DNA from 4 places in the Aeromonas sp. 25-AL00135 genome. Region 4 is predicted to be linked to each of the others. Evidence: riboswitches for the same ligand, from Rfam matches in the RefSeq annotation. Region 4 holds a riboswitch; each other region holds the start of a gene.

Region 1 (5,274 bases), on a different contig from region 4:
GTTTCTGGCCAGCACCCTGCCAGCAGAGCAGGCCCAGCAGGAGGCGCGCAAGCTGCTGACCAACACCCGCTTTGATGGCAACAACTATTTATTCGTCATCGACGAGAACCGCACCATGGTGGTTCACCCTATCCGTCCCGAACTGGTCGGCCAGAAGATGGGTGAAGGGGGCGCCGCTACCGCCGGGCAGTTCTGGTATCAGATGGTGGATATCGCCAAAGGGGGCAAACAGGGCACCCTGCAATATATCTGGACAGGCCCATCGGGTGAAACCGCCGACAAGCTCTCCATGGTATCCGGCTATCAGCCCTGGGGCTGGATCCTCGGTTCCGGCATGCTGCTGCAGGATATTCAGCAGACCATCTGGGCCCAGTACATGAAGATGGGGACCGCCACCGCCATCGTGATCCTGCTGATGGGGTTGCTGGGCTGGCGCATCACCCACTCCATCGTCTCCCCCCTCAGTCAGATCAACCACGCCATGCAACGGGTCGCCAAGGGGGATCTGGTGGTGAGCATCCCGGTACAGGGCAAGGATGAGCTGGGAGTGGTCGCCCGCTGCACCAACCAGAGTCTCGATGCCATCCGTCACGCCCTGCTGGAAGCCAGTCAGGGGGCTCGCAACGTGGCGGATGCCGCCCTGCGCATCGCCGCCTCTGCCGAGCAGACCAATCAGGCGGTGACCAGCCAGCGGGATCAGCTGGCCCAGCTCGCTACCGCCATGAACGAGATGAGCGCCACCATCTCCGATGTGGCCGGACACGCCGAAAATACCGCGCGGGATACCCAGGAAGCGACCGGAGAAGCCGGGCTCGGCAACCGCGACGTTCACGCCAGCGTGCACGGCATCAAGGCGCTGGCTACCGAGGTGGAGCAGGCCACCCAGCAGGTCAACCAGCTCAAGGAGGGGGTGATGCAGATCAGCGAAGTGACCGCTGTCATCAGCGCCATTTCGGAGCAGACCAACCTGCTGGCCCTCAACGCCGCCATCGAGGCAGCCCGTGCCGGTGAGCAGGGCCGCGGCTTTGCCGTGGTGGCCGACGAGGTGCGCCAGCTGGCCAGCCGCACTCGCCAATCCACCGAAGAGATCCAGAGTACCATTGCCCAGCTGCAGCAACGGGCCGTCACCGCAGCCAATGCCATGGACACCAGCCGCAAACTGGCGGAGAGCAGCGTCAACCAGTCCCAGCAGGCGGGGCAGGATCTCACCCTGATCGTCAACCACATCCAGCATGTGAGCGACATGGCGACCCAGATCGCCACCGCCGCCGAGCAGCAGAGCATGGTGGCCGAGGATATGAACCGCAACGTCAGCGGCATCAACGACTCGGCGCTGGAGATGTCCCAGTCCGCCTCGCAACTGGCGCAGGAGAGCGAGCTGCTGGCCGGTCTCTCCCGCAGCCTGGATGAGCGGCTTGCGGTGTTCAAACTGGGCAAGGAGTCCTCCACTGCGCCAATGATGGCTCCCATATCTCCCCCGTCAGGCGAGCAGCGCGCCCGTCATTGATGACGTCAATCCTTGTCGCCTTGTCACCCGACCTGCCAGCCAAGCTGGCAGGTTTTATTACGCCAACAACACGCAATCAGCATGCATCTTATCGGCATATTCAACGTTAATCGGTGCCATTCACAGATAAGAGAGCAATTTAAAAACAGTCACTTAGAATGATTTGCGCGCCATTGGATGATGCGTTTAAACATTCAACTTCAAATAACGAATCAATGCAGTGCACAATGGTGATGGCCGAACATTTGGCCCATCACTAATCATCTAGTCATTTGGCAAACTGACCGAAAGGTCGGGACGCAAAGCCTCCGGTCTACAGACGTTTTGTCCAGGATAGCGGGGTTGCCACACGCAAGTGTGTATCGGGGAATCCCCAGGCCAACTGACTGCCCACATCTGTCGAACAGAGGAATGTATGGCAGCAAAAATCCAACTCAATCACATCGCAGCGGTGCTGGCTCTGCTGGCCAGCGGCAGCGCCCTGGCCCACGGCTACATCAGCCAGCCCGAGAGCCGCAACTACCTGTGCAAAACCGGTGGCAACAGCCAGTGTGGCGGCGTGCAGTGGGAGCCCCAGAGCGTGGAGGGGCCATCAGGTTTCCCGCAAACCGGCCCGCAGGATGGACAAATCGCCTCGGCGGGCAGCCCGCGCTGGAGCGAGCTGAACATCCAGACCAGCGACCGCTGGACCAAACGTGAAGTACAGCCCGGTCCCTTCGCTATCAGCTGGACATTCACCGCAAACCACGTCACCCGCAACTGGCGCTACTACCTCACCAAGCAGGACTGGAACCCCAACCAGCCGCTCACCCGCGCCTCGTTCGACCTGACCCCCTTCTGCGTCATCGACGGCAACATGGTGCAGCCGCCCAAGCAGGTGACCCATAACTGTATCCTGCCGGAGCGCACCGGTTATCAAGTGATCCTCGGCGTGTGGGAAGTGGGCGACACCAGCAACAGTTTCTACAACATCATCGATGCCAAGTTCAAAGATGGTAGCCAGCCGCCGCTGGAGTGGAGCCAGGCAGGCACCATCTACCCCTCCATCGACCTCGCGGTGGGTGACAAGGCGATGACCCGGGTATTCGATGCCAACGGCGAGCGCCCCGATCTGCAGACCGTACTGACCATCACCACCGCCGAGCAGGGCCAGAAGAACAGCTGGGCTCATGCCCTCGCCAGCAAGATCAACGCCGAACAGAGCCTGATCCGCGCCGGTCAGCAAGGAGCCGATGGCCAGTTCAATCCGATCTACGGCATGAACCCCGTCTATCTGCATCGAGACAGCAAACTGGATCGAGTCGAGATTGACCTGCAACAGCAGCAACCGCCGGTGGTGGACAGTATCAGCGTCAGCGGTCTGGCCAGCGACTATGTGCTGGACAACGGCAAGGCAACCCTCGATTTCACCGTCACCGCACAGGGCGATCTGGCCGTCACCAGCACCCTCTATGACCACGGCGGCGTCGCCAAGGGTGAAAGCAGTGCAGATATCAAAGACAGCAGCCACACCTTCACCATGGCGCTGGAAGGACTCAAGGCAGGTCACCACCAGCTGGTGATCAAGGCCACTCCGAAAGCGGGCGGCGAGACCATCCAGCAGACCATGGATCTGATGTTCAAGGAGCAGAGCAGCGGCGAATATGACTTCGTCTTCCCGAACAACATCAAGTCCTACACCGCCGGTACCAAGGTGCAGCAGCCGAAAAATGGCAAGGTCTATCAGTGCAAGCCCTTCCCCTACAGCGGCTACTGCGTGCAGTGGGCCACCACCGCCACCCAGTTCGAGCCGGGCATCGGCTCCCACTGGCAAATGGCGTGGGATGAAGTGAAGTAACTCGCCACCGGATAGCAAAAGGGGAGCCATTGGCTCCCCTTCTGTCATCTCTTCCGATTCAAATCTGGAAGTCGAGGGCGGGCTCGCTGCCCATGGCGCGGGCCTGAATATCCGCCAGCGCCAGCTCGGGGTTGCAGAGCTGGATAAACTGCCAGGCAAAGTTGTGCTGGAACTGCCCCTGCTTGAGGCCAATCCAGGCGGTGTGGGGGGCAAACAGATGGCTGCCATCGAGCTGCACCAGCCCCTGATCGCGCTGGGTGTCGAACGCCATGTCGGCCAGTATGCCGACCCCCATCTCCAGCTCGACATAGGTCTTGATGACATCGGAGTCCTGCGCCGTCAGCAGGATCTGCGGCTCGATGCCAGCCGCAGCAAAGGCTTCATCCACCCGCACCCGCCCGGTCAACCCGGCTTGATAGGTGACGATAGGCCAGTTGGCCAGCGCCGCCAGCGTCAGATCCCGCTCGCCTGCCAGCGGATGTTGCTCGGGCACCACGATGTTGTGGTGCCAGCGGTAGTAGGGGAATGCCACCACCCCTTCGCTCTTGTCGAGCTGCTCGCTGCTGATGCCGATATCCACCTCGCCGGTCTGCACCAGCCGCACTATCTCCTCCGGGCTGCCCTGACGCAGCTCCAACTGTACCAGCGGGAACTGCTCGCGAAACGCCTTCACCACCCGCGGCAGGGCATAGCGGGCCTGAGTATGGGTGGTCGCCACCAGTAAACGTCCCGAGTCGCGGTTGGCGAAGGTGCTGGCCAGTTTGCGGATGTTGTTGGCGTCATTGAGAATGCGCTCGGCAATCACCAGCAGCTCCTTGCCAGGCTCGGTCATACCGAGCAGCCGCTTGCCGTAGCGTATAAATAGTTCGATACCGAGCTCCTCTTCCAGCTCGCGGATATGGCGACTCACCCCGGATTGCGAGGTAAAAAGGGCGTTGGCCACCTCGGTCAGGTTGTAATCCCGCCGCGCTGCCTCCCGGATAATGCGTAACTGCTGAAAATTCACCTTGTCGCCTCCTGCGAAGAGTGGGCGACACAATCTGCTCGCCCCTCTCATTTTTGTTATTTGGCCGGATCATGCCCCGGCAGAGCGCCTGAACCGGGCGGCCACACCGCCCGCAACACAGCATCAAATCTGATAGTCGGGATAGAACTGCGCCTGTCTGGCCACCAGCTTCACCCCCTGACCCGGGGCAAACAGCTTGGCCGCCTCCTTGGTCAGCTCCGCCTCATAGTGAGCTCCTTTGGTCTCACCGTCACCGCGCAGCTCCACCCGAATGCGCGGCCCCATGGGCAGCAGGCGGGTAATGGTGGCGCGGATCCCGCCCGGCGCATCGGCTGGCAAGATCTCCAGTTCATGGGGACGGACATAGGCGATAGCGGCACTGCCGTGGGCCAGATGAGAAGCCGACGGCCCGCCGAGCAGTTGCTCGCCGACACCGAATCCCTGCTCCGCCACCCGACCGCGGAACTGGTTCACGCTGCCAAGGAAGCTGTGGACGAAGGAGCTGGCGGGCTGGTCGTAGACCTCGGCCGGGGTGCCGATCTGCTCGACCCGTCCGGCATTCATCAGCACCACCCGATCCGCTACCTCCAGCGCCTCTTCCTGATCGTGAGTCACGAACAGACTGGTGACGTGCAGCTCGTCGTGCAGCTCGCGCAGCCAGCGACGCAGCTCCTTGCGCACCTGCGCATCGAGGGCCCCGAAGGGCTCGTCCAAGAGCAGTACCTTGGGCTGCACCGCCAGCGCGCGAGCCAGCGCGACCCGCTGACGCTGACCGCCGGAGAGCTGGGTCGGATAGCGCTCGGCCACATGGCTGAGCTGCACCAGATCCAGCAGCTCTTTGACCCGGGCACGAATGGCCGCCTCGGCCGGGCGTTCACTGCGCGGTTTGACCCTAAGGCCAAACGCCACGTTCTCGAAGACTGT
Region 2 (5,274 bases), on a different contig from region 4:
CTCGGTACACTTGCCCTGCAGGTCGGCCGGTTCTGTCTTGCCATCGCCATTTTCGTAGCAGCCTGACCCCTTGGATTTGAGGTGGTTGACCACCAGCGTCAGCGGCTCCTTGCTCTTGGCGAGGGTGAAGGTCTGAACCAGAGAATCGCGCTGACCAGCTGTCTTGGCTACACCACCAGTGGTGTAGCGCTGCTCCGGCAGCTTGATGACGCTGGCATCTCCGCTGGGGGTGAGCAGGGCAGGGCGGTAGATCATCGCCACCATGATGGCGTCGCCGCCGAAGAACTTGCCATCGGTAAGTGCAGTGACCGGCAGACGCACATAGGCGTAGTGTTTGCTCGCATCCTTCTGCTGTTCGTTGAGGCGGGTCACCAGATTGTGGAGGGCCGAGTTATCCTCGAAGCCGTTGTTCTCCATCTCCATCAGGCCGAGCAGATCGGCATCCATTGCGGTAATGGCATTGACGATCTTGGTGCGCTGCTTCTCGAACTCGGGCTGGCTCTTGGCTCCCCGGTTGCAACCTTTGGCGTTGTCGGCATCCGCCTGATCCTTGCACAGGATATTGAGTGCACCGCCAATGCTGGAGTGGCTGGTGAAGTAGTTGAGCACGTTGAAGCTGCCGATCCGCAGATCGCTGCCAGCGAGGCGAGCCGGCGCGTCTTGACGATCCTCTTCAGGGCTGCGCAGCAGAGCACCGGCAGTCAGGGTGACATTGCTCGGTACTACCAGACGGAAGGCATCTTTGTTATAGACGATTACCCCCTCCAGCCCGGTCAGTTGATCACCGATGCGCAGATATCCCTGATCGGCATCCCAGCTCGGGAACCAGGGCAGTACGCCATCCGGTACTTTGTTGTTATCGGACTCTACCACCAGACGGTTGCTGCCATTTTTGGTGGCCAGTGCGACAGCGTCCGCACTGTTGGCAACATGAAGTTGGGTCGGTTTGATCAGCGGGGTTTTGTGGGCCAACTCTACGTTGTTGCGATAGACCTTGTAGTCGAAGCCGTAGTTGCGGGTCAGGTGCAGGTCACTGCTGCTGTCAAGACGTACCCGCATCCCTTCGTGGCGATTGAGCGCTTGCGCCAGCGTCTCCCCTTCATTGACCTGCAGTACGCTGGTCGGCACATTCAGCCCTTGTGCGGTGACTTGCAAGTGGGCTTTTTTGGTGGCCTTGTCGACTAACGGGGTCAGCTGGGTGCCGCCGTAAAATTCTTGCACCTGTGCTTCCAGACAGACTTCGCTCCCCGGTTTGACGTCTTTATATTTGGTCGCGAAGTCCTTGTCGTTCAGATAGACAAAGATGCCATCAGAGGTGGCCGCATTGCCATCGCCCACCGGGTCGGTCAGATAGAAACCCTTGGTCAGGCTTTGGCCCAGCGTCGTCACGATACCGCGAACGTTGAAGGTGCCCGTGCTGATTTTACCGGTCACATTGCCGTTCTTGTCGGTCACGGTCTGGGTGGCCAGCGCGCTGGCGGAGCCTGTGCCCTGAATGGTCGGGATGGGGGTGAGTTGAGCCGGATCGGACGGGCAGACAAATGCCGCATGGGCGCCTGAGGATGCAAGTGCCAGCCCCACGGCCAGCGACAGCAGGGTACGAGTACCTTTCATAGGTGTTCCTTTTTTATTTTTGCCAGTGATTCCATAGCCTTGGCTCGTTGACCAAGGGCGCGCATTGTCACATTTCTGGCATGTCATACCAGTGAGCCAACGCACATTAAATGAATCTGGGAAGGTGTGGGAAAGCGTTTTTATGATCCCAATAACGATATGATTTTTTTGATAATTCAATCAATTTTAACCCTGTGATCATGACGCTTTCGTGGCAGGGGATAATTCTCTTTGAGAATAAAGATTGAGGGGATCTTGTCGCCTTCCTATACTGGGTTCGTTCCTCACGGAACCCAGGTAAAGGGCAAACCGGCAGTGATGCCGGGGCGCAATGCTTCCGGTCTCGATCGTGGATCCAGATAGCGGGGTTTCCCTGGGTGAGGGGTGGTTTTTGTGGCAGGTCCATTGCCAGTTGTCTGCGCCCATCATGCAGGTTGCGATTGTTCTTTGCCTTGGTGACCAAGCCAAGACAAAACAAGGAAGATAACAATATGCAACAGCTTTTCAGACCCAGCAGGCTTGCCATGCTGGTCGCCCTTGCGGCTGCGCCCGCCTGGGCTCAGGCCGCTTATCCCGCCTATAAATCCGGTACTGCCTACAAGGCTGGCGATATCGTCAGCAACGTCGGTGCCCTCTACGAGTGCAAAGAATTTCCCTATTCAGGCTGGTGCGGGGCATCCCCCTATCACTATGAGCCGGGGGTAGGTGTGGTTTGGGCAGATGCCTGGAAGCCCTATGGTGGCGAGGTGCCCCCTCCTGCACTCGGCGTAGCCGTCAGCTCGCCAGCTGCTGGTGCCAGTTTCAACGAAGGAGCCAGCGTGGCGCTGGCGGTGAGCCTGAGCGGCCCGGTAACGGCCTTGGCCCGGGTGGAATATCTTGTCGACGGCAAGCTGGTTGCCACGGCAAGCGCCTCGCCCTGGAGTGCCAGCTGGAGCGCCGCCGGAGTGGGGGGGCATACCCTCAAAGCTCGCGCGCTGGATAAAGATGGCAAGGTGCTGAGCGAAGCGGATTCGAGCTTCAACGTCGCCGCCGTGGTGGCGCCAGAGGCGCCCAAGGCGAGCATCAGCAGCCCGGCCAATGGCGCCAAGGTGACGCTGGGTCGCAGTGTGGCGGTGAGTGGCAACGTTACCGATGCCAACAACGATGTGGCCAAAGTCGAGCTCTATGTCGACGGCAAGAAGGTGGGCGAAGATACCACTGCCCCCTGGCAGGTGAACTGGACACCGGATGCCAAAGGCAGTGCTGCCCTCAAGCTGGTGGCCACTGACAAGACCAACCTGAGCGGCGAGTCGGCGGCGGTGACCGTCAATGTCGAGGAGGCCGCGCTGCCGCCCACCGGTGGCAACCTCTCTTGTGACATTCGCCAGATCTATCGCCCGGATGGTTACGAGTGCATGGGGGATGACCATGCCCGCCGGGTCATCGGCTACTTCACCTCCTGGCGCACCGGCAAGAACGGCCTGCCCGCCTATCTGGTGAGCGACATCCCCTGGAACAAGATCACCCACATCAACTACGCCTTCGCGGCGGTGGATGAGCAGAGCCACACCATCAAGGTGGACGATGCAGCCACCAAGATGACCTGGGATGGCGTGCCGGGTGCCGAGATGGATCCTGAATTCGCCTACAAGGGCCACTTCAACCTGCTGTCGAAGTACAAGAAGCAGTATCCGGACGTGAAGACCCTCATCTCGGTCGGGGGCTGGGCCGATACCCGCGGTTTCTACACTGCCACTACCAAGGGTGACTGCTCGGTCAATACTGCCGGTATCAACACCCTGGCTGACTCGGCGGTGAGCTTTATCCGCCAGTACGGTTTTGACGGGGTCGATATCGACTACGAATACCCCACCTCGATGAAGGATGCGGGCAATCCCAACGACTTCCCGCTCTCCAACCAGTGCCGGGCCAAGCTGTTTGCCAACTACGAGGTGCTGATGAAGACCTTGCGGGCGCGGCTCGACAACGCCGGTAACGAAGATGGCCGCAAGTATATGCTGACCATCGCCTCACCGGCCTCGGCCTATCTGCTGCGCGGGATGGAGAACTTCCAGGTCACCCGGTACCTCGACTACGTCAACCTGATGACCTATGACTTCCACGGTGCCTGGAACCACTTTGTCGGTCACAACGCGGCCCTGTTCGACAACAATGCCGACCCCGAGCTCTCCCACTGGGGCGTCTATACCCAGACCCAGTTTGGCGGTATCGGTTACCTCAACGCGGCCTGGTCTGCCCACTACTTCCGCGGTGCGCTGGCGGCTGGCAAGATCAACGTTGGCGTGCCCTATTACACCCGCGGTTGGCAGGGGGTGAGCGGTGGCAGTCATGGGTTGGGTGGCAAGGCAGCCCTGCCGAGCCAGAACGAGTGCCAGCCGGGCACAGGTGGCAGTACCATTCCGTGCGGTAACGGGGCGGTCGGCATCGACAACATCTGGCATGATCTGGACAAGAACGGCAAAGAGATCGGCGGTGGCGCCGTGCCCATGTGGCATGCCAAAAACCTGGAGCATGCAGCCAGCCTCGGCATCACCACGCTGCCGAGTTATGGCACTGCCTGGGGTCTGGATCCCAACAATCCGGCTCACGTGATGCAGGGCAAGTATGTGCGTTACTACGATGACAAGGCACACGCGCCCTGGTTGTGGAATGAAGAGAAGAAGGTGTTCCTCTCAACCGAAGATGAAGAGTCCATGGGCCACAAGCTCGACTACATCATCAAGCGCGGTCTGGGTGGCGTGATGTTCTGGGAGATGGCGGGTGATTACGCCTTCGATCCGGCCAAGAACGAGTACGGCATGGGCAGTACCCTGACCACCCTGGCTTATGAGAAGTTTGCCAAGGCAACTCCGTACAACACCAAGCAAAACGATCTGGCCGCGCCGAGCGCCCAGCTCGATATCCAGGTCAGCCTCTCCGGCTTCAAGGAAGGGGACTCCAACTACCCGATCAACCCGAAACTCAAGCTGATCAACAAGTCGACCCAGACCATTCCGGGCGGCGCGCGCATCGAGTTTCTGGTACCCACCTCCACCTCTGACACCATCACGGATCAGAGTGGCATGGGGCTGAAAGTGGTGGAGAGCGGTGGCAACGACAACTCGGAAGGCATTGCCAACGAGAAGGACTTCCACAAGGTCGCCATGAACCTGCCGGGCTGGCAGACTCTGGCGCCAGGGGCCGAGATTGAAGTCGCCATGACCTACTACCTGCCCGCCGCTGGCGTGCCAAGCGGCATGCGCATCATCAGCGGCAGCCAGACCATTGGTCTCAAGGCCGAGTTCCCGACCCTGCCGGAGGCCGTGCTGGGCTCGGGTGGCGGCGAGAACCCGGGTACCAGCTGCAGCAGCCAGAACGTCAATCCGGCGGCCTACAAGGCCTATCCGAGCTGGCCGCAGGGGGATCATGCCAATGGCGGCGATCGCATTACCCATAACAAGGTAGTGTGGCAAGCAAACTGGTGGACCAGCAGCGAGCCCAAGGCAACCGATGGCAGCTGGAAGTCTGTCTGTAGCTATTGATTTTAAAATCAATGAGATAAGTGAGGCTTCGGCCTCACTTTTTTTGTCTGGTTGGTCGCTCTGGTTGAAAATGCGCCTGCCTTTCCTGGCGGGCAGCCTCTATAATAGAGTCGATTAATAATCAGATGGATATCAGCGT
Region 3 (5,274 bases), on a different contig from region 4:
GGAAGGGCCGCTTTGCAGGCACAAAAGAGAAGCTGGGTGGGGAAACCGATTGGCAGACCCGCCAGAATGTGGCGAAGCGGGGAGAAAAAACGGGGCATGACTGGCATGCCCCGCCACCATTCAATGCTTATTTACAACTGGCGGCTCCCATATCCTGCCAGACGTCGTGTTTGCCGGGCTCATTGCCCTTGGTCCAGTACTGCGCCTTCCACTGACGGCCGTTATGGGTGGTGAGCTCGCCACCGTTGTAGGCCACATTGGCATCCCAACCCAGTTGCACCTTGCTCACCAGCAGCCACTGATCCGCGGTGCGGCTAGGCTCGTTGCCCTGGGTCCAGTACTTGGCCTGCCACACCAGCTGGTTGTGACTCACCTTGTCGCCGCTGTTATAGGTGCTGGCTGCTTTCCAGACTGGCCAGTTGGCCGCATCCGGATCGGTTGCCGTGCAACCACCGCCGCTGCTGGCCGGTTTGACCGTCAGACGAGTTGCCGCGCTGGCATCCAGCCCGCCGTCGGAGACGGTGACGCCCAAGTCATAGCCGATGTCGCTGGTGACGCTCGGGCCGGTGACCACCAGAGTGGCGCTGTTCTGACCCGTTGCGGTGATGCCTGCCGGCACACTCCACTGATAAGTCAACGGATCACCGTTCGGATCAGAGGCGGTCGCCTTGATGGTCACCTGCTTGCCCGCCTCCACAGAGGCCGTAGCAGGTACACTCACCACCGGCGCCAGATTGGCCTGCGGCGCCTTGTTGGTGACAACAACCTGATCCTTGGCACTCAACTGCTGGTCATCGGTCACTGTCAGCTCGAACACCAGATTGATGTCGGCAGTCACCGCATCGAGTACAACGCGGGCCTTGGCCTGAGTGGCATCAAGCAAGCCAGCCTGCGGCCCGGAGATCTGCTTCCAGCTGTAGCTGAGCGCGCTGTTTTCCGGATCGTGGGAGGCCGACCCATCCAGCGTCACCTCGGTCGGGCCGGTCACCTTGAGGTCACTGCCTGCATTGGCCAGCGGCGGCTTGTTGGCTGGTGGAGTCGTCCCCTCGCCGTGGCCCAGCCCCTCGTGCATGGCGTTGAGGATGTCACCGTTGTCGGCATCGATCTCCCAGGAGAAGAGGCCACCGAGCTTGTTGGCCAGCACATACTGCCCCTTGGCCTTGACCGAGCGATCGTTGTCATAGGTGATGAGATCGCCGGTCGACGCCTTGAACAGGTAGGGAGCCTCGGCCACCTCGTCGTAGCTCTTCTCCCAGCCACTGCCCATGCGGTTGTTGACGATGTCGCGGTAATCCACCACCCCGTCCTCCCAGGTGCCTTTCACCTTGCCGGTCGCCTTGCCGGTGAAGGGGTTGTTGCCCTGATAACCGCTCACGCCAGTCCAGCCACGGCCATACATGGCGGCACCAACCACCAGCTTGCCCGGCTCAACCCCCTGCGCCAGCAGCTGATTGACCGCCTTGTCGGTGGTGTACTTGGTATCGGGATCCCAGCTCGCCGCATAAAGGTTGGTCTGGTGGCCCAGCTCGGTGTTGCTCCAGGCACCGTTGTAGTCGTAGGTCATCATGAAGATGTGGTCCATGTAGGGCTGGGCCGCCTTGTAGTCCACATCCTGGATCTTGTCGCCCCCCGCCCCGATGGCCGAGGTGAGCTCATACTGGCGACCGGTCTCGGCCTCCAGCTCGTCGAGCATGGCCCGCAGCTCCTTCATCAGGGCCACATAGGTGGCACCATCACTCGGGCTGCCCAGTTTCGGGTTGGCGCCCTGTCCGCCCGGGTACTCCCAGTCGATATCCACACCGTCGAAGAACTTCCAGGTCTGCAGGAACTCTTTCACCGAGCCGACAAACACATCGCGCTTGGTTTTATCACCGAGGAAGTAGAAGGGGTCGGAGAGGGTCCAGCCGCCGACCGAGGGGAGGATCTTGAGATTCGGATAGGCCTGCTTGAGCGCCATCAGGGCGCCAAAGTTGCCCTTGTAGGGCTCGTCATGAGCAGTGAGGTTGCCTTGCGGCATCTGGATGGCGGCCCATGGATCGTGCATCGCCACCTTGAAGTCGGCGCGACCGGCACACGCCCGCTGCAGCGCCTGGAAGCTCCCTTCGATCTCCTTGAGGCTGTCGTTGAGGCCATCCCCGCCGCAGATGGGGGTGAAACCATAGAGGATATGGGTCAGGTTCTGGGCCGGGATCTTGTCCACCGTAAACTTGCGGCCATAGACTCCCCACTCCACATAGTAAGTCCCCACCACCTTGCCGGACTTGTTGGCGTAGGGCTTGTTGTTCTCCTGCAGCGGCGCCTTGAGTGGCGCCAGATGGCTGCCGTCGGTATCGGCAACCACGATCTCCTTGGCATCAGAGAGGGTACAGCCATCGGCGTTGCACAGCGCCACCTGCATCTGGTAGCGCCCCCCTTTCTTCACCTTGAATTTGGCGCTGCCCGCTGCGGCCGAGGGGCCGGACCACACCTCCTGACCATTTAGCAGTACCTTGGCACTCTGGCCCAGATCGCCGCTCCAGAGGTTCCAGTTCACCTCCACATCGGCGGCATCCTTTACCCTGACCAGATTGTTGTAGGCAGTGGCCGCCTGATCGACTTCAACGATGGAAAACTTGGTGGGACCCCATCCGATGGTGGGCTTGCCGGGCGCCGCAGCATAAGCGGACGAGGCGCAGCACAGACCGACCGCAAGGGCCAGCATGGTAGGCTTTGGACTTAGCATTTTTATATTTCCCTATTTCGTTATGTTGGCAACGAAAAGGGCTACGCCCTGACAGGTAACGCAGACGGCAGTGCGGCCTCTTGGCAAAGGTGCACAACAACCTGTGGTGGCCCCGCTATCTCAAGTACGGCTCATCCCTGGACCGGAAGCTTTGCGTCCCGATCTTGCGATCGGTTTGCCCTTCGGTTACTTCATTTGCGATGCAAAAAATCGCATCCCGACTATAGAGTGAGCCAATCCGGTCTGCCACTGTCGGCGTTCACCGACAGTGGCAAGCCAAAAGAGTAACTGGCAGCCATTACGCAGGAAGATGAAGAGATCTTCGCCAATAAACCTCTGTTTTCGGCATTCATCCATGACCACGGGTCACAGGATCATTGCGCGGTTTTGTGAGCCGGTTCACGGCTAGCCGCCCCGGCTGCGGCTAGCGCATCAGCAGGCTGTTCATCAGGGCCCGCAGTTTGAGTGGTTTGACCGGCTTGCTGATGTAGCCATACCCCCGCTCGCGGATCTGCGCCTGCAACTCGCTCTTGCGATCGGCACTGATGATGATGCCTCCCAGCTCGTCGCCACACACCCGCTGCAGGGCAGCGAGCGCCTCCAACCCGGTCTTGCCGTCGTCGAGGTGGTAGTCAGAGAGCACCAGTCTCGGCACAAACCCTTGTGCCACCAGCTCCTCGGCTTCGGCCAGATCGACGGCACAGCGCACCTCGCAGCCCCAACGGCCAAGCAGGGTGCTCATGGCGGTCAGAATGTCCCGCTCGTTGTCGATACAGAGCACGGCTACACCTTCCAGCTGGCTGTCACGCACCACCGGCGCCGCCAGCTGATGGGCCGTGACCGGCCGGGTCGCCAGATTGAGGGTCACCGCAAAGACCGATCCCTTGCCCGGCCAACTCTGCAAAGTGAGCTGATGACCGAGCACCAGCGAGATGCCACGGGCGATGGCGAGCCCCAGACCCAGCCCCTGCTCCTTGGCGGTGCGGGAGTGATCGAGGCGGGAGAACTCGTCAAAAATAGCCTCCTGCTTGTCCTGCGGGATGCCGGGGCCGTTGTCCCATACCTCGATGCGGATCTTGTCCCCCATCCGGCGGCAACCAAGTAGCACCCGGCCGCCCGGGTTGTAGCGAAACGCATTGGTCAGGAAGTTCTGCAGCACCCGGCGCAGCAGGCGCACATCGCTGTGCACCGCCAGCTTGCTCTCCACCACCGAGAAGTGGATCCCCCCCGCCTGCGCCAGCACCCCGAACTCCGCCTTCAGGTTGTCGAACAGCTCGTGCAGGGCGAAGTCGAGTTTCTTGGCTTTGAACTTGCCCGCCTCAAGGCGCGAGATATCGAGCAGATCGCTGATGAGATCCTCGGTCGCCCCCAGCGCATCGTCGATATGACGGGCGATGCGGGCAGGCTCCTCTTCTGCCGGCAGCATCTCCAGCAGGGAGGAGGTAAACAGCTTGGCCGCGTTGAGGGGCTGGGTCAGATCGTGGCTGACCGCCGCCAGAAAACGGCTCTTGGATTGATTGGCCCGCTCCACCTGCTGGTTGACCAGCAGCAGCTGGCGGTTGAGTTCGGAGAGCTCGCGGGTACGCTCGGCGACCCGCGCCTCCAGATGCTCGTTGGCTTCACGCAGCACCCGTTCGGCATCACGAAACGGCGTGATGTCGGTAAAGGTCATGACGAAACCACCGGCCGGCATGGGATTGCCCTGCATCTCGATCACCCGCCCGTCCGGACGCTCCCGCGCCGAGATATGGGCAATGCCGCGCTTCATAAAGGCGACCCGCCGCGCCACATGATCCTCGATATCACCGGGACCACAGAGCCCCTGCTGGGCGTTGTAGCGAATGATCTCCTCGATGGGGCGCCCTGCCTGAATAAGCCCCGGCGGATAGTGGAACAGCTCGATGTAGCGGCGGTTCCAGGCCACCAGCCGAAGCTCCCTGTCCACCACCGAGATCCCCTGCCCGATATGCTCGATCGCCCCCTGCAGCAGGCCGCGGTTGAAGCGAAACACGTCGGAGGCCTCATCGACTATGGTGGCGATCTCCTCGAGCTGCATGTTGCGCCCCTGCAGGGCAGAGGCGAGCACCAGCCGCGCCGACGAAGTGCCAAACACCCCCGCCAGCAGCCGCTCAGTGTGGGCAATCAGCTCGGCCGAGGCCTGCATCTGTGGCGCCAGGGTGCCGCCCCGCTCACCGGCGAAACGACCAAAGGCGCGTTTGACCCGGCTTGAACCGACAAAGCGGGCCGCCAGCATCTCCAGCTCCTTGACCGAGACCCGCGCCTGATAGAGGGCAGCGGTATCGCGACTCGGCTTGCCGACAAAGTTGGCCGCCTGCAGCCGCTCGCTCACCGCAGGGCGCGACAGCAGCGAGCCCGCCACATAACCGAGCAGGTTGAATAGCAGGCTCAGGAAGATACACCAGGCTCCGAGACTCAGCTCGCGAAATGCGGGCCAGTCCGGCGGCGCCAGCAGTTCGGCCAGCGGAGAACCGGCCAACAGCCCGCTCTCCACCAGCAGGGTGACGAACCAGAGGCTCACCCCGAGGCTCAAC
Region 4 (5,274 bases):
CTGGCGGCGTCATCACAGCTACCTGACTGCGCACCTCATCCAGCAGCGCCGGAAGCTGTGCCGGATTGGCCGGATCAAACTCCTGATGGAGACGGAAGTCGAACAGGGCGAACTCCAGCTGGCGCAGCATCTGCATCGCCGCCTGGAAGTTGCGGGCGGTCAGCATCTTCTCCAGCAGATCGGCAGGCAACGGCTCGCCGGTCTCGTAGTGGCCGGAGATAAAGGCCAGCGCCTCAGACTCCCAGCACCAGTTCTCGAGGAACTGGCTCGGCAGCTCTACCGCATCCCAGGCCACGCCGTTGATACCGGCGACACCGGCCACATCGATGCGGGTCAGCATGTGGTGGATGCCGTGGCCAAACTCATGGAACAGGGTGACCACTTCGTTGTGGGTAAACAGCGCCGGTTTGCCATCCACCGGGCCGTTGAAGTTGCAGGTCAGGTAGGCCACCGGCTTTTGCAGCGAACCATCCTGACGGTAGCGACGACCCAGACAGACATCCATCCAGGCCCCGCCCTGCTTGTGCTCGCGGGCGTAGAGGTCGAGATAGAAGCTGCCGCGCAGCTCGTCGTCAGCATCGAAGATATCGTAGAAGCGCACGTCCGGGTGCCAGGTGTCGATGCCGAGGCGCTCGCGCACCTTCATGCCGAACACCCGCTTCACCACCTCGAACAGCCCCTTCACCACCTTGCTGGCGGGGAAGTAGGGGCGCAGCTGCTCATCGGAGATGGAGAACTTGTGCTGCTTGAGCTTCTCGGCGTAGTAGGCGAGATCCCAGGCGGCCAGCTCGCTCTGACCATGCTGCTCGGCGGCGAAGGCGCGGATCTCCTCCAGCTCGGCCTTGCCTTGTGGCAGGGATTTGGCCGCCAGGTCGGTGAGGAAGCTCACCACCTGTTCGGTCTTGTCCGCCATCTTGGTGGCCAGGGAGAGCTCGGCATAGTTGGCAAAGCCCAGCAGCTGGGCCAGTTCGCGGCGCAGGGTGAGCAGCTCGCTCATGATGGCGGAGTTGTCCCACTTGCCCGCATTGGGGCCCTGATCGGAGGCACGAGTGGTGAAGGCTTCGTACATCTCGGCGCGCAGCTCGCGGTTGTCGGCATACATCATCACCGGCAGGTAAGAGGGGATATCCAGGGTGAACAACCACCCCTCTTTGCCCTTGAGCTCGGCCATCTGGCGGGCAGCGGCACGCACGCTGTCGGGCAGACCAGCCAGTTCGGCTTCATCAGCCACCAGCTTGTGCCAGCCCTGGGTCGCATCCAGCACGTTGTTGCTGAAGCGGGAGGCCAGCTCGGAGAGGCGGGCCTGAATTTCGCCGTAACGCTGCTGCGCCTCGGCAGGCAGACCGATGCCAGAGAGGCGGAAGTCACGCAGGGTATTCTGGATCTCCTTGCGCTGGGCGCCGCTCAGCAGCGGGAAATCATCGCTCTGGGAGAGGGCCAGATAGGCCTGATAGAGCCCTTCATGCTGACCAACATAGGTCTGGAATTCGGAGAGCAGCGGCAGGCAGGCGTCATGGGCCTCGCGCAGCGCTTCGCTATTGAGTACGGAGTTGAGGTGGCTGACCGGTGACCAGATCCGTGACAGGCGGTCATTTACCTCTTCCAGCGGGGCAATCAGGCTATCCCAGGTATGGGGATCACGCTGGGCCAGCACATCGCTGATCTTCTGCTTGCAATCAGCAATCGCCTGAATCACGGCAGGCTGAACCTGCTCCGGCTTGATCTGGCTGAAAGGGGGCAGCGAATCCATTGTCAGCAAAGGGTTATTCATCCCGGTTACCTCTTGTTTGGTCTTGAACAGACCGCTTTAGCAGCTCTGTATGGCTTTCTAACATGTGGCCAAGCCACGCAATAATCAAGCGGGAATCCGCCGCAACCCTGTACTTTTCCAGCCATTGCGACCCGGATCTCTGCCGTTGCTGCAGTTTTGCCATCAACAGCCAGTAACAGAATGAATCTGTGGGCCTTTTTTGGCTCTTACCGCTACTTTCAAGGGGCAAAAAGTCGCCATTTACCGGCGCCACAGCTGCCAGCCAAGTACCGTCATGCTCAATCATGGAAACGAACAAAATGTGGTGGATGTAACAAATTATCAATATTTTTCAGTTAATTAGAATCAAAACCAACTATTGATTAATTTATTTTCAAGCATCTATCATAGGCAACCTGCCATGCAGGTCACTTGATTCTCTGTGCTGCACAGAAATCGGATGAAAAAGGCAAAGTGACCCGAAAGGGCGCGACGCAAAGCCACCGGTCTAAGGGAAAACACCTATGACAGCGGGGCTGCCCCCGGGGACGTCCGGTCACAACCGACGCCCCATTTGCACCGTACGGAGAGACGATGAACAAACTCAAATTATCCCTGCTTGGCTGCCTGCTCGGCATGGGCGCCCCCATGGCATATGCCGCCAGTGCCGGTCAGGCGATGGTCAACCCCCAGTCCGGCGTAGTGGTTGGCTACTGGCACAACTGGTGTGACGGCTCGGGCTACAAGGGCGGTATCGCCCCCTGCGTCAAGCTCGATCAGGTCAACCCGCAATACAACGTGGTCGATGTCTCCTTCATGAAGGTCTATGGCAGCGATCCCATCCCCACCTTCAAGCTCGACTCGGCCATCGGCATGAGCGAAAGCCAGTTTATCGAGCAGATCGCCGAGCTGAACCGTCAGGGCCGTGCCGTGCTGCTGGCGCTGGGCGGTGCCGATGCGCACATCGAGCTGCGCAAGGGTCAGGAGCAGGCCTTTGCCGACGAGATCATCCGTCTGGTGGAGACCTATGGCTTCGACGGACTGGATATCGACCTGGAACAGGCCGCCATCACTGCCGCCGACAACCAGACCGTGATCCCGGCGGCTCTGCGTCTGGTCAAGGATCACTACCGCGCCCAGGGGAAAAACTTCCTCATCACCATGGCGCCGGAGTTCCCCTATCTGACCCAGACTGGCGCCTACATCCCCTATATCCGCAATCTGGAAGGGTACTACGACTGGATCAACCCTCAGTTCTACAACCAGGGTGGCGACGGTATCTACATCGATGGCATCGGCTGGATTGCCCAGAACAACGATGCCCTGAAAGAAGAGTTCATCTACTACATGGCGGATTCGCTGAGCAACGGTACCCGCGGCTTCTACAAGATCCCCCATGACAAGCTGGTGTTCGGCATTCCGACCAACATCGACGCCGCCGCCACCGGCTATGTGCAGGATCCGCAGAAGCTCTACAACGCCTTCAACCGCCTGAAGAGCGAGGGACAACCGCTGCGTGGCGTGATGACCTGGTCCATCAACTGGGACATGGGCCGCAACGCCGCCGGTCAGTCCTACAACGAATCCTTCATAAAGAGCTACGGCCCCTTCATCCACGATCAGGAGATCACGCCGCCGGTCGACAACGGCAAGCCGGTGTTTAGCGGCCTGAGCGATACCCGCATCAAGCAGGGTACCGCCTTTGATCCGCTGGCAGGTGTCAGCGCCAACGACAAGGAAGATGGCGACCTGACTGGCCAGATCCAGGTGGAAGGCTCGGTAGACAGCCAGCGCATCGGCCTCTACCCCCTCACCTACAAGGTGAGCGATCGCGACAACAACGTCACCGAGCAGGTACGCACCATCGAGGTCTACAGCATGAAGCCGGTGTTCAGCGGTGTCACCGACACCACGCTGGAACTGGGTACCGCTTTCGATCCGATGACCGGCGTCAGCGCCCATGATGAAGAAGATGGCGACCTGACCGCCCAAATCAAAGTCAGCGGCAACGTCGACAGCAGCAAGGTCGGCCGCTACACCCTCACCTATCAGGTGAGCGACAGCGCCGGTCAGCAGGTAACCCAGCAGCGCAACGTGACCGTCAGGGAGCAGGGCGCCGTCTGTGAAAACAGCTGGGATGCCAAGAAGGTCTACGTGGGCGGCGATATCGTCAGCCACAACGGCAAGAACTGGCTGGCAGGCTGGTGGACCCAGAACGAAGAGCCGGGCACCACGGGTGACTGGGGCGTCTGGCGCGTACAGGGTGACAGCGACTGCGGCGGCACAACGCCACCCGCCGAAGGCAGCAGCGACTTCACCGTCAGCGCCATGGCGAGCGAGTACACCATAGTCAACGGTCAGGTCAGCATCCGTTTCAACGTGACCACCGCCAACCCGGTACAGATCACCGCAACTCTTGAGCAGAGCGGCCGCAGCCACGGCACCACCAGCAGCCAGGTGAACGGCACCAGCACCCTGGTGCTGCAGGGCAGCAATGTGACCGATGGCAGCTACGAAGTGGTCATCACCGGTCTGGCTGACGGCCAGCAGCCGGTGGTGCAGCGCTTCCAAGTTGCGCTGACCGAAGAGAGCAGCGGCGGTAGCGAAGGCGACTACCCGGCCTACGCCCCCAACACCAGCTATCAGGCCGGTGATCGGGTCAGCAATGCCGGTGGCAACTACGAGTGCAAACCCTGGCCCTACAGCGGCTGGTGTGGCGGCTCGACCAGCCACTATGCACCGGGTACCGGCAGCGCCTGGAGCGATGCCTGGATCAAGCTCTGACCTTGCCCCAACCACTAACGGGGGCTGACAGGCCCCCGCCCATATCCTGCCCGTCGGCCACGCTGCCGATGGGCAGGATGCACTGACCCGGACGGGTTAGCCCCTCTCTTTTACATGCTTGCCAACCACCAAAAAACGTCCAACAACAACCAAGATAAGGAAATCACCATGCCAAGAACCACCAAGCTTGCCACCCTGCTCGGTCTGCTGCTGTCGGCCCATGTCGTGGCCGATGAGCGCGAACAAGCCTATTTCAAACAAACCTATCAGGAGCACTACGAGCAGATGACGGCGCGCCTCGCCGCGCTGCATCAGAGTGCGGCTGACGAGCAGAACGTGATCATCAAGGATGGCAAGCGCCACCTTGCCATCAACGGCCTGCTCTACCCGCTGACAGCGGACAACCACATCCTGTTCGATCTGCCCAAACCCCACTTTTTCGACGAAACAGCCATTCGTAACGTCTTTGATTTCTTCGATGAGGAGTGGGAGCTGACCTGGTACGACGGTGGGGTCGTAGCCGTCAACAAACGCTTTGGCAACTATGACTACGGCAACGGCTGTCTGCTGGAGTACTTCCCCCACGGCCAGATCCAGAATGGCGAACGCACCCGGGTGGTGATGGAGACCAGCTCCTGCAGCGTCAACTCGTTTGCCACCTCGTTGCAATATCTGGACAAAGGCGAGGAGCTGACGGCCGATCAGCTGGGGCTGGACGCCAACCTAATCACGGCGGTCGA

Evidence for each region. Region 4 has a riboswitch for cyclic di-GMP ahead of ACW5XC_RS18255 (immunoglobulin-like domain-containing protein). Riboswitches for the same ligand answer to the same signal wherever they lie in the genome.
Region 1: another riboswitch for cyclic di-GMP. It lies ahead of gbpA (N-acetylglucosamine-binding protein GbpA); the one in region 4 lies ahead of ACW5XC_RS18255 (immunoglobulin-like domain-containing protein).
Region 2: another riboswitch for cyclic di-GMP. It lies ahead of ACW5XC_RS00010 (glycosyl hydrolase family 18 protein); the one in region 4 lies ahead of ACW5XC_RS18255 (immunoglobulin-like domain-containing protein).
Region 3: another riboswitch for cyclic di-GMP. It lies ahead of ACW5XC_RS19660 (glycosyl hydrolase family 18 protein); the one in region 4 lies ahead of ACW5XC_RS18255 (immunoglobulin-like domain-containing protein).

The regions. Positions count from the first base shown of each region.
Region 1 is NZ_JBSTYQ010000010.1:10,922-16,195, reverse strand. Features, by position in the region: gene ACW5XC_RS10880 (methyl-accepting chemotaxis protein) at 1-1,507, shown strand, start outside; cyclic di-GMP riboswitch class I at 1,772-1,857, shown strand; gene gbpA (N-acetylglucosamine-binding protein GbpA) at 1,923-3,344, shown strand; gene cbl (HTH-type transcriptional regulator Cbl) at 3,403-4,350, opposite strand; gene ACW5XC_RS10865 (sulfate/molybdate ABC transporter ATP-binding protein) at 4,474-5,274, opposite strand, start outside.
Region 2 is NZ_JBSTYQ010000001.1:785-6,058, forward strand. Features, by position in the region: gene ACW5XC_RS00005 (ExeM/NucH family extracellular endonuclease) at 1-1,614, opposite strand, end outside; cyclic di-GMP riboswitch class I at 1,908-1,990, shown strand; gene ACW5XC_RS00010 (glycosyl hydrolase family 18 protein) at 2,106-5,135, shown strand.
Region 3 is NZ_JBSTYQ010000029.1:11,108-16,381, reverse strand. Features, by position in the region: gene ACW5XC_RS19660 (glycosyl hydrolase family 18 protein) at 128-2,722, opposite strand; cyclic di-GMP riboswitch class I at 2,825-2,912, opposite strand; gene ACW5XC_RS19655 (hybrid sensor histidine kinase/response regulator) at 3,147-5,274, opposite strand, start outside.
Region 4 is NZ_JBSTYQ010000022.1:55,076-60,349, forward strand. Features, by position in the region: gene prlC (oligopeptidase A) at 1-1,771, opposite strand, end outside; cyclic di-GMP riboswitch class I at 2,209-2,294, shown strand; gene ACW5XC_RS18255 (immunoglobulin-like domain-containing protein) at 2,345-4,534, shown strand; gene ACW5XC_RS18260 (hypothetical protein) at 4,703-5,274, shown strand, end outside.